One region of the Streptomyces sp. NPDC059851 genome, then DNA from elsewhere that is predicted to be linked to it. Evidence: riboswitches for the same ligand, from Rfam matches in the RefSeq annotation. Region 1 holds a riboswitch; each other region holds the start of a gene.
The links. A riboswitch is a leader RNA that binds a small molecule or an ion and turns the genes downstream of it on or off. The one in region 1 is predicted to bind cobalamin.
Positions count from the first base shown of each region.

Region 1 (3,265 bases):
CGACTTCGAGGGGTACGTCACCTTCGGCGCCGCCTTCGACGGAAGGCCGTCCTACAGGTCGTTCACGCTGCGCTCGCCCGACCGGTTCGTGCTGGACGTCGCGCACCGGAACGTGTGCTGCGGCTGACCCTCCGTCCGCTGGTGCCCGGGGCCGCCCGCCCGCGCCGCCGTCCCGGGCACCCGTCCGCCCGGTCGGGCCGCCGGGGTCCGGGGCGTCAGCGGTGTTCGGGGTTGGGGAAGTCGAAGCGGCAGCCGGCGTCCCATGCCGAGCGCTGGTTGCCGTGGGCGGGGACGCCGCCGGAGCGCTTGAGCAGGGCGGCCAGGTGCATCAGGTTCCACGACATGAACGCCGTGTTCCGGTTGGTGAAGTCGTTCTCCGGGCCGCCCGAGCCCGGGTCGAGGTACGAGGGGCCGGGCCCCGCCTCGCCGATCCAGCCGGCGTCGGCCTGTGGCGGGATGGTGTACCCGAGGTGCTGGAGGCTGTAGAGGACGTTCATGGCGCAGTGCTTCACGCCGTCCTCGTTGCCCGTGATCAGCGCCCCGCCGACGCGCCCGTAGTAGGCGTACTGGCCCTGCTCGTTCAGGAGCGACGAGCAGGCGTAGAGCCGCTCGATGACCTGCTTCATCACGGAGCTGTTGTCGCCGAGCCAGATGGGCCCGCACAGCACGAGGATGTCGGCGGCCATGATCTGGCTGTACAGGACGGGCCACTGGTCGGTTTCCCACCCGTGCTCGGTCATGTCCGGCCAGACCCCGGTGGCGATGTCGTGGTCGACGGCGCGGATCAGCGAGGTCCGGGCGCCGGCCGCCTCCATGACCGCGCGGCTCCGCACGATCAGGCCTTCCGTGTTGCTGGTCTCCGGCGAGCGCTTGAGCGTGCAGTTGACGTAGACGGCGGTGAGGTCGGAGTAGTCGAACGCCCCGGCGTTCGCCCCCGGCTGCGGTGTTGCGGTGTCGTGTTCGTCGGCCACCTTCCCAGCCTGCGGGCCAGCCGGGCCGTCCGGCGACCGGAAGGCGCCCGTCCGGGGGCGCCCGTCCGGGGGCCGCCCCTCCCGGCCGCCCACTGCGCGCTCCCCGGCGGCGCCGGTTGGAGCACAGGAACGGAAGGGCGCCGCAGCACGCGCCGGGCCCCGCTACCAGTCGCTCCGTGCAGGAAGTTCCTTGGCCCTGCCACCGTTTCGCCCGCGCACCGGGGGCGCGTCGGCCCACCACGGGCGTGAAGCGGAATCCCCGGGCCCAAGGGCCGGTGCGGATCCGGGTTGTTAGGGATCCATGGAGCGGATTAGGGTCATCACGCCTTGGTGTACGGGAAACCGGTGGAAGACCGGTGCGGCCCTCGCCACTGTGAACGGGAAGTCCGGCTCCACTCCTGCGGGAAAGCCACTGGGCAGCGCGGGGAGGGACCCGCACCGCCCGGGAAGGCGGAGCCAGGGCATCAGTACCCGTGAGCCAGGAGACCGGCCAAGGCGCGTTGTCCATCCACGAGGTGCTGGAGAGGTCTCCCACTCATGCATATAGCCGAGGGGTTCTTGCCCCCTTTGCACGCGGCCGCCTGGGGCGCCGCGTCCGCTCCCTTCGTCGTCCACGGGGTACGGGCCCTCACCCGCGAGGTGAAGGCCAACCCGGAGAGCACCCTCCTGCTCGGCGCGTCCGGAGCGTTCACCTTCGTCCTGTCCGCGCTGAAGATCCCGTCGGTGACGGGCAGCTGCTCACACCCCACCGGGACCGGGCTCGGTGCGATCCTGTTCCGGCCGCCGATCATGGCGGTGCTCGGCACGATCACCCTCCTCTTCCAGGCGCTGCTGCTCGCGCACGGCGGACTGACCACCCTCGGCGCCAACGTCTTCTCGATGGCCATCGCCGGGCCGTGGTCCGGGTACTGCATCTACCTGCTGCTGCGGCGGCTCAACGCCCCGCTGATGGTGTCGGTGTTCTTCGGCGCCTTCTTCGCCGACCTCGTCACCTACTGCGTGACCTCCGTGCAGCTGGCGCTGGCCTTCCCGGACCCGGCTACGGGCTTCTTCGGTGGGCTCGCGAAGTTCGGCGGCATCTTCGCGGTCACCCAGATCCCGCTCGCCGTGAGCGAGGGCCTGCTGACGGTCCTGGTGATGCGGCTGCTGATGCAGTCCAGCAAGTCCGACCTGGTCCGGCTGGGCGTCGCGAAGCTCGCCGGCCGCTCCGAGCAGAAGACGGCGGTGTGACGCCCATGAACCCGAGCCGGAACACGAAGATCAACGGTCTGCTGCTGCTCCTGGTGGCGGCGCTGGCCGTGCTGCCGCTCGCCCTGGGCCTCGGCGAGGGCAAGGAGGAGCCGTTCGCGGGTGCCGACGCGCAGGCGGAGGCGGCCATCAGCGAGCTGAAGCCGGATTACGAGCCCTGGTTCTCCCCGCTGTACGAGCCCCCGTCCGGGGAGGTCGAGTCGGCCCTGTTCGCCCTCCAGGCGGCGCTGGGCGCGGGCGTGCTCGCGTACTACTTCGGGGTCCGACGGGGCCGTCGCCAGGGTGCGGCGGCCGCGGCCGCGGGCACGCCCTCCGCCGACACCGCACCGGCACGGGCCTCCGCATCCACGTCCGCATCCACACCCGCAGCGGCGCCCGCCTCGGAGTCGTAGCGTGCTGCCCATCGACGTGGCTGCGCACGGCAGCCGCTGGCGGGGCCGGCATCCGTTGGAGAAGGCACTGCTCGGACTGGGTCTGACGGTCAGTGCCCTGTGCCTGCCGGCCTGGCCCGGCGGGCCGCTCGTGGCTGCCGCGACCCTCGCCGTGCTCCTCGGGCCGGCCGGGGTCGCCGGGCGGCAACTGTGGCGGGCCTTCCGGATCCCGCTGGGGTTCTGCTTCACCGGGGCGCTGCCGCTGCTGGTCGCGGTCGGCGGCCCGGCGGGCCCGGTCTCCCTGGCCCCGGACGGGCCGCGGCTCGCCACCGAGCTCCTGCTGCGCACGTCGGCGGCCTCGCTCGGAGTCCTGCTGTTCGCGTTCACCACACCGGTGTCGGACGTGCTGCCCCGGCTGGCCCGGGCCGGGGTGCCGGCGCCGGTGGTGGACGTGGCGCTGGTCATGTACCGGATCGGGTTCCTGCTGCTCGACTCCCTCGCCCAGGTGCGGCGCGCGCAGGCCGCCCGTCTGGGGCACGCGGGCCGGGCGGCGGCCTGGCGCTCGGTGGCGGGGCTCGCCTCCACCTCGTTCGTACGGGCCTTCGACCGCGCGGCGCGGCTCCAGTCGGGCCTGGCCGGGCGCGGCTACGACGGCGCGCTGCGGGTGCTCGTCCC
Region 1 is NZ_JBHWJJ010000110.1:17,200-20,464, forward strand. Features, by position in the region: gene ACFV7Q_RS28880 (hypothetical protein) at 1-127, shown strand, start outside; gene ACFV7Q_RS28885 (flavodoxin family protein) at 216-971, opposite strand; cobalamin riboswitch at 1,283-1,481, shown strand; gene ACFV7Q_RS28890 (energy-coupling factor ABC transporter permease) at 1,509-2,201, shown strand; gene ACFV7Q_RS28895 (energy-coupling factor ABC transporter substrate-binding protein) at 2,207-2,611, shown strand; gene cbiQ (cobalt ECF transporter T component CbiQ) at 2,613-3,265, shown strand, end outside.

Region 2 (3,265 bases), on a different contig from region 1:
GCCGAAGCGCCAGAGGAGGCGCCGAGCAGGAACGGATCGGCGAGCTGGTTGCGCACGAGGGCCTGCAGGACCGTGCCGGCCACCGCGAGCCCGCCTCCGACGACGGCGCCGAGGAGCACCCGCGGCATCCGCACGTCCCACACGATGGAGGCGAACGCCCCGCCGCCCGGCCCCGGTCCGCGGAGCACGAGGTCGAGTACCTGGCCGGGAGCGATCCGGACCGGCCCCAGGGCGAGCCCCGCCACGGCGGACGCGAGGAGTGCGGCGGCGAGGAGGAGCAGGACCAGGGCGACGGGCGGGCGCGCGCCGCGGCGGGTCCCCCTCGTCCCGGGCCGGGTCACGGGGCGTCGGGGTGGAGCTGGCGTCCCAGTGCCTCGACGGCGTCGGCGACGCGCACGCCGAGGACGGCCGAGGACAGCGGCAGCACCGCGAACCGCCGGTTCTTGACCGCGGGAACCTCCGCGAGCGCCGGATCGTTCAACAGGCGCTGCTTCTTGGCTTCGACGGTGGTGCCGCCGTAGTCGTAGATGAGGACGACCTCGGGCTTGCGCTCGATGACCTTCTCCCACGACACGTCGCCGAAGGTGTCCTTGAGGTCGGCGAAGGTGTTCGTCCCGCCCGCGAGGGAGACGATCTCGTTGCCGATGCCGTGGCCGCCCGAGGTGAAGGCACTGTCCTCGCCTGAGTCGTAGACGAAGACGGTGGGCCGGGCCCGGTCCTTCACCCGGTCGGTGACGGCTCCGATACGGCGCTGCTCCTCCGCAATGAGCCGTTCGCCCCGCTCGGGGACGCCGAAGGTGCGGGCGAGCTCGGTGATCTCGGTCTTCAGCTGGTCCAGGCCCACCGGACCACCGGTGCAGTACTCCACGTTGAGCCGGGTGTTGATGCCCGCCTTGGCGAGCGTCTCGCGGTCGCGTCCCTGCGCCTTGTCGAAGGCGCTGGTGTAACCGCCGTAGACGAAGTCCGGGTTGGCACCGAGGAGCACCTCCTTGGACGGGTACTCCTCGGCCAGCACCTTGATCCGGTCGTACGCGGGCCGGTAGGCGGGCAGCACGGCGTCGTCGAGGTAGGCGGTGCCCGCCATCCGGTCCTGCAGGCCGAGGGCGAGCAGCAGTTCCGTGGCGTGCTGGTTCATGGTGACGGCCCGCTGCGGCGGGGCCTGGTAGGTGCTGCTGACCCCGCAGTTCGTGGCGGTGTACGGGAACCCGGGCGCGGCGGCCTCCCCCGCGGCCGTACCCGGCCCCGGCCCGCCGGGCCCACCGGGCCCGTCGCACGCGGCGAGCGGTATCAGGAGGGGAAGCGGGGCAAGTGCGCGCAGCAGGGCGCGGGAACGCGACATGGCGAAGCCTCTCCGGGGGATCCTCGTCCCCTGGTCGACGTGAAGAGGCGGCACGTCAGTATCTGGCTCCCGGCTCCGCGAGGGGGCCGGTCACAGTGGCGGGACCGCACCGGATTCGCACCGGTTTCCTGTCCTGCACCGCCGAGTTGGTCCACACCAGTTTGCCAGACCGCCACGACCGGCCGATGCGGCCGCCGCCCCTCCCGGAGACGACCCACCGCCCGGCCCATCGGACGCCTAGATCATTTGGGGGGAACGTGGGTGGTGGGGGCGGGCAGTGCCGACGGAACGCCGGCGGGTCCTGACCAACGCCACTGCGCAGTGGAATGCGGAAGGCCCAGGTCCACCTACCCGACCCGGGCCTTCGCCACAGCAGGGGCGACAGGATTCGAACCTGCGGCATTCGGTTTTGGAGACCGACGCTCTGGCCAGCTGAGCTACACCCCTTTGGTGAGGACAACCATGCCATGGCGCGGCGAGAAGATCCACTCGATTAAGGGTGCGTGTCCGCAGGAGCGGCGTCACGGCCCACTTCCCTGCCCCGGGGCGACGGCCTCGGCGGCGGGCACGACCGCCCCACCGCTGCCCGCCGACAGGGCTCTGGTGGATCCCGCTGGTGGCGCCGCGGGGGATCAGGGCCTCGGCTCCGGTCAGCGGGCCCCCACCAGGCCGGTGGATGTGGGCGGTGTCCGGCGAGGGCGGGACGCCCCGGACCTGTTTTCGAAGATCTCCTCCGAATAACTGTTATCCGGTCACCGCTCGACGGTCTCCCAGGTATCGGGCATCATCGACCGCCGGTACGGACAGGGAACCTCATATGACTACACAGCACACGGCAGAGCTGGTCGCGGCCGCCCGCGCGGGCGATCCCCGCGCGCAGGACGAGCTGGTCGGCACCTACCTGCCGCTCGTCTACAACGTCGTCGGGCGTGCTCTGAACGGGTCAGTCGACGTGGACGACGTCGTGCAGGACACGATGCTCCGCGCACTCGACGGTCTGGGCACCCTCCGCTCGGACGACAGCTTCCGGTCCTGGCTGGTGGCGATCGCGATGAACCGCGTACGGGCGTACTGGCAGGCCCGCCGCACCGCTCCCGGCGAGAGCGGCCTGGAGGCGGCCTGGGAACTCGCCGACCCGGGGGCCGACTTCGTGGACCTGACCGTCGTGCGGCTCCAGCTGGAGGGCCAGCGACGCGAGACGGCCCGTGCCACCCGCTGGCTGGAGCCCGACGACCGGGCGCTGCTGTCGCTCTGGTGGCTGGAGTGCGCGGGTGAGCTGACGCGGGCCGAGGTGGCCGCGGCGCTGGAGCTGTCCCCCCAGCACACGGCGGTGCGGGTCCAGCGGATGAAGGCACAGCTGGAGTCGGCCCGGGTGGTGGAGCGGGCGCTTGAGGCGCACCCTCCGTGCGAGATGCTCCAGTCGGTGACGGCCGGCTGGGACGGGCTTCCGTCCACGCTGTGGCGCAAGCGAATAGCCCGGCACGCCCGGGAGTGCATGCGGTGCGCGGGGCTGTGGGGCGGGCTGCTCCCGGCGGAGGGACTGCTGGCGGGCCTGGCCCTGGTGCCGGTCTCGGCGGTCCTGCTGGACAGCGTACGGTCGGCGGCTGCCGCGACGGGCGGCTTCGCCCCCGCTGGCGCGGCCTACCCGGCCTACCCGGGCGGCGACGGTGGCACGGGCGCCGGCGCAGGTTTCGGCAGCACGGGCCCCGGCGGGCCGGGCTTCGGCATCCCGGGGGGCGGCGACACGGAGCTGGCCGACGCCGCCACGCAGCTGACGCCCACCGTCTCCGCGAACGGCGGCCTCGCGGAGCCCGACCCGGCCACGGTCGGCGGCCGCAGCCTGCTGCGCAAGCGCCGGCGCAGCCGCCGCCGCGCGGTCGGCGGGGCGGTGCTCGCCGCGTGCGTCGCGGGCGGCGGCCTCGCCTA
Region 2 is NZ_JBHWJJ010000004.1:1,598-4,862, forward strand. Features, by position in the region: gene ACFV7Q_RS01760 (FecCD family ABC transporter permease) at 1-341, opposite strand, end outside; gene ACFV7Q_RS01765 (ABC transporter substrate-binding protein) at 338-1,339, opposite strand; cobalamin riboswitch at 1,375-1,511, opposite strand; tRNA gene ACFV7Q_RS01770 (tRNA-Trp) at 1,713-1,786, opposite strand; gene ACFV7Q_RS01775 (sigma-70 family RNA polymerase sigma factor) at 2,157-3,265, shown strand, end outside.
Region 2: linked by a shared signal. The riboswitch ahead of ACFV7Q_RS01765 (ABC transporter substrate-binding protein) and the one ahead of ACFV7Q_RS28890 (energy-coupling factor ABC transporter permease) in region 1 are both predicted to bind cobalamin.

Region 3 (3,265 bases), on a different contig from region 1:
CGGCAGGCAGTTCGACGACCCGCCAGGCGCGCGTACCGGCGGCGCGAACCGCGTCGAGGAAGTACCGTGCGGCGGCCACGGCAGCGCGCGGCACATCGGCCGCGGACACGAGCACCGCCCGCTCCGCAACGCCCGCCGAACCGTCGGCACCACCAGGCGTCGGACCGTCCGCGGCCGCGTCGACAGGGGCCGGGACGGCAGTCGGTGCGGCCGGGGAGGTCGCGACGTACAGGAGGGCGTGTTCGGCGTCGCGGGCGACGACGGTGACGTCCGCATCCAATGAGGCCACGTCGCCGCGGCCGTCGTCGAGGGCGAACAGGAAGCGGCCCGACAGGGCTGCCGTGTCGGGGTCGGCGCACAAAAGCCGGTCCAGTTCGGCCACCCACGGGGCCACGTCGGGCAGGCCGCGGCCGTCCAGGCCGGTCAGCGGCGAGGCGACGACGTTGCGGACCCGCTCGTGGGTGGGGGTGGGCAGCAGCCCGGCCCGGTCCAGTACCTCGGCCAGTTCGCCGCCGCAGCTCGCGCCTAGCCCGCGGAGTTGGGCGTTGCCGCGCGAGGTGAGGTCGATGTGCCCGTCGCCGAGCCGGTCGGCGGCGTCGGCGAGCAGCCGGGCCGCTTCCTCGCCGAGCATCCCGCCGGGGATCCGCACCCGGGCCAGGTACCCGTCGTCGGCCGCGTGGAGGCGCAGTGCGCCGGGGCAGGCGTCACCGCGCTCCCGTATGACGGGTTCGTCCCGTGCTGCGGGGGCGGAGGGGGGTGTGGGCATGGCGGCGAGCATACCCACGAATCCGGACCCTCGACCTGTGGCCGTCACCACCCCCGACCTGCGGCCACCACCGCCTCCTCCCAGCACCCCCACCCGGCCACGGCCCGGCCACGGCCCGTCTCCAGCCGCCGCCCCGCCACGTGCCCGCCGCGCCCCCGCCTCCGCACTCCGGCGCACCGCCGCCGCGCACTTCGCGGTACGACCGCGCACGCCCGCCCCACGCCCCGCCGCACAACCGCACACGCACGACCGCGCACGCCCCGCCGGAGTCCCCCGCGCCCCCGCCCACCAGGGGCGGTACCGGCTCATGGGCCTCTCCCGCCCCGCCTGGCGCCGGCGCCGCGACCCCCACTCCCCGGCCGGGGCAGCGGCACCTAAGATGACCTTCGGCGTGCCATTCGGCCCGCTCATCGCCGAGGACGGCGACATGGGAGGAAGCCCGGTGCGATTCCGGCGCGGTCCCGCCACTGTGAACCCGGCAGAGCAGCCGCCGACCCGGGTGAGTCAGGAACTCCCGCCGTCCTCACTGCCCGGGGCGCGGAAACCCCGAGGAAGGCCTGCCGCCGCATGATCCTGCTGCTGTCGACGTCCGACACCGATCTGCTCAGCGCCCGAGCGGCCGCGGACGGCCCGGTGCCGTACCGGTTCGCGAACCCCTCCCGCCTTCCCCTCGACGACCTCCCCGGCCTCCTCGACGGCGTCGACCTGGTCGTCGTGCGCCTCCTCGGCGGTCTGCGCGCCTGGCAGGACGGCCTGGACCTGCTGCTGGCCCCCGAGCAGACCCGCCCCGTCGTCGTGCTGACCGGCGAACAGGCCCCGGACGCACAGCTGATGGAGGCGTCGACGGTCCCGATCGGCATCGCGGCCGAGGCGCACGCCTACCTGGCGCACGGCGGCCCCGCCAACCTGGAGCAGCTGGCCCGCTTCCTGTCCGACACCGTCCTGCTCACCGGGCACGGCTTCGAGCCGCCCGCCGCCGCCCCCACCTGGGGCGCCCTGGAACGCCCGGAGCCGGCGGCAGCGGCGTCCACCGCCGCGGCCGGCCCGCGGATCGCAGTGCTCTACTACCGTGCCCACCAGATGAGCGGCAACACGGCCTTCGTGCACGCGCTGTGCGACGCGATCGAGGCGGCGGGCGGATCCCCGATGCCGCTGTACGTGTCCTCCCTGCGCACCCCGGAGCCGGAGCTGCTGACCGCCCTGGAGGCGGCCGACGCGGTGATCACCACCGTGCTCGCAGCCGGCGGCACCCGCCCCGCGACCGCCTCCGCCGGCGGCGACGACGAGTCCTGGGACGCGGGCGCGCTCGCCCGGCTGGGCGTGCCGGTCCTGCAGGCCCTGTGCCTGACCGGGTCGCGCAGCGCCTGGGAGGAGAACGACGAGGGCCTGTCGCCGCTCGACGCCGCGACGCAGGTCGCCGTGCCCGAGTTCGACGGACGCCTGATCACCGTCCCGTTCTCGTTCAAGGAGTTCGACGAGGACGGTCTGCCCGCCTACGTGGCGGACCCCGAGCGGGCAGCCCGCGTCGCGGGGATCGCCGTACGCCACGCCCGGCTCCGGCACATCGCCCGCGGCGACAAGAAGATCGCGCTGGTCCTGTCCGCCTACCCGACGAAGCACTCGCGGATCGGCAACGCGGTCGGCCTCGACACCCCGGCCAGCGCGATGGTGCTGCTGCGCGCCCTCCTGGACGCCGGCTACGACTTCGGCCCCGCCGAGGAGATCCCGGGCCTGCTGTCCGGTGACGGCGACGAGCTGATCCGCGCCCTGATCGAGGCCGGCGGCCACGACCAGGACTGGCTGACCGAGGAGCAGCTCGCCCGCAACCCGGTCCGGATCCCGGCCGCCGACTACCGGCGGTGGTTCGCCGAACTGCCGGCCGAGCTGCGCGAGCAGGTCGAGGAGCACTGGGGTCCGGCGCCCGGTGAGATGTTCGTGGACCGCTCGCAGAACCCGGAGGGCGACATCGTCCTCGCCGCCCTGCGCCGCGGGAACCTGCTGGTCCTGATCCAGCCGCCCCGCGGGTTCGGGGAGAACCCGATCGCGATCTACCACGACCCGGACCTGCCCCCCTCGCACCACTACCTGGCCGCGTACCGGTGGATCCAGGCCCGTGCCGAGGACGGCGGTTTCGGCGCCGACGCGATGATCCACCTGGGCAAGCACGGCAACCTGGAGTGGCTGCCGGGCAAGAACGCCGGCCTGTCGGCGGCGTGCGCGCCCGACGCCGCGCTCGGCGACCTGCCGCTCGTCTACCCGTTCCTGGTCAACGACCCGGGCGAGGGCACCCAGGCCAAGCGCCGCGTGCACGCCACCCTGGTCGACCACCTGGTGCCGCCGATGGCGCGTGCGGAGTCGTACGGCGACATCGCCCGCCTGGAGCAGCACCTGGACGAGTACGCCCAGATCAGCTCCATGGACCCGGCGAAGCTCCCCGCGATCCGGGCGCAGATCTGGACGCTGATCCAGGCGGCGAAGCTGGACCACGACCTGGGGCTC
Region 3 is NZ_JBHWJJ010000077.1:15,945-19,209, reverse strand. Features, by position in the region: gene cobG (precorrin-3B synthase) at 1-766, opposite strand, end outside; cobalamin riboswitch at 1,139-1,301, shown strand; gene cobN (cobaltochelatase subunit CobN) at 1,334-3,265, shown strand, end outside.
Region 3: linked by a shared signal. The riboswitch ahead of cobN (cobaltochelatase subunit CobN) and the one ahead of ACFV7Q_RS28890 (energy-coupling factor ABC transporter permease) in region 1 are both predicted to bind cobalamin.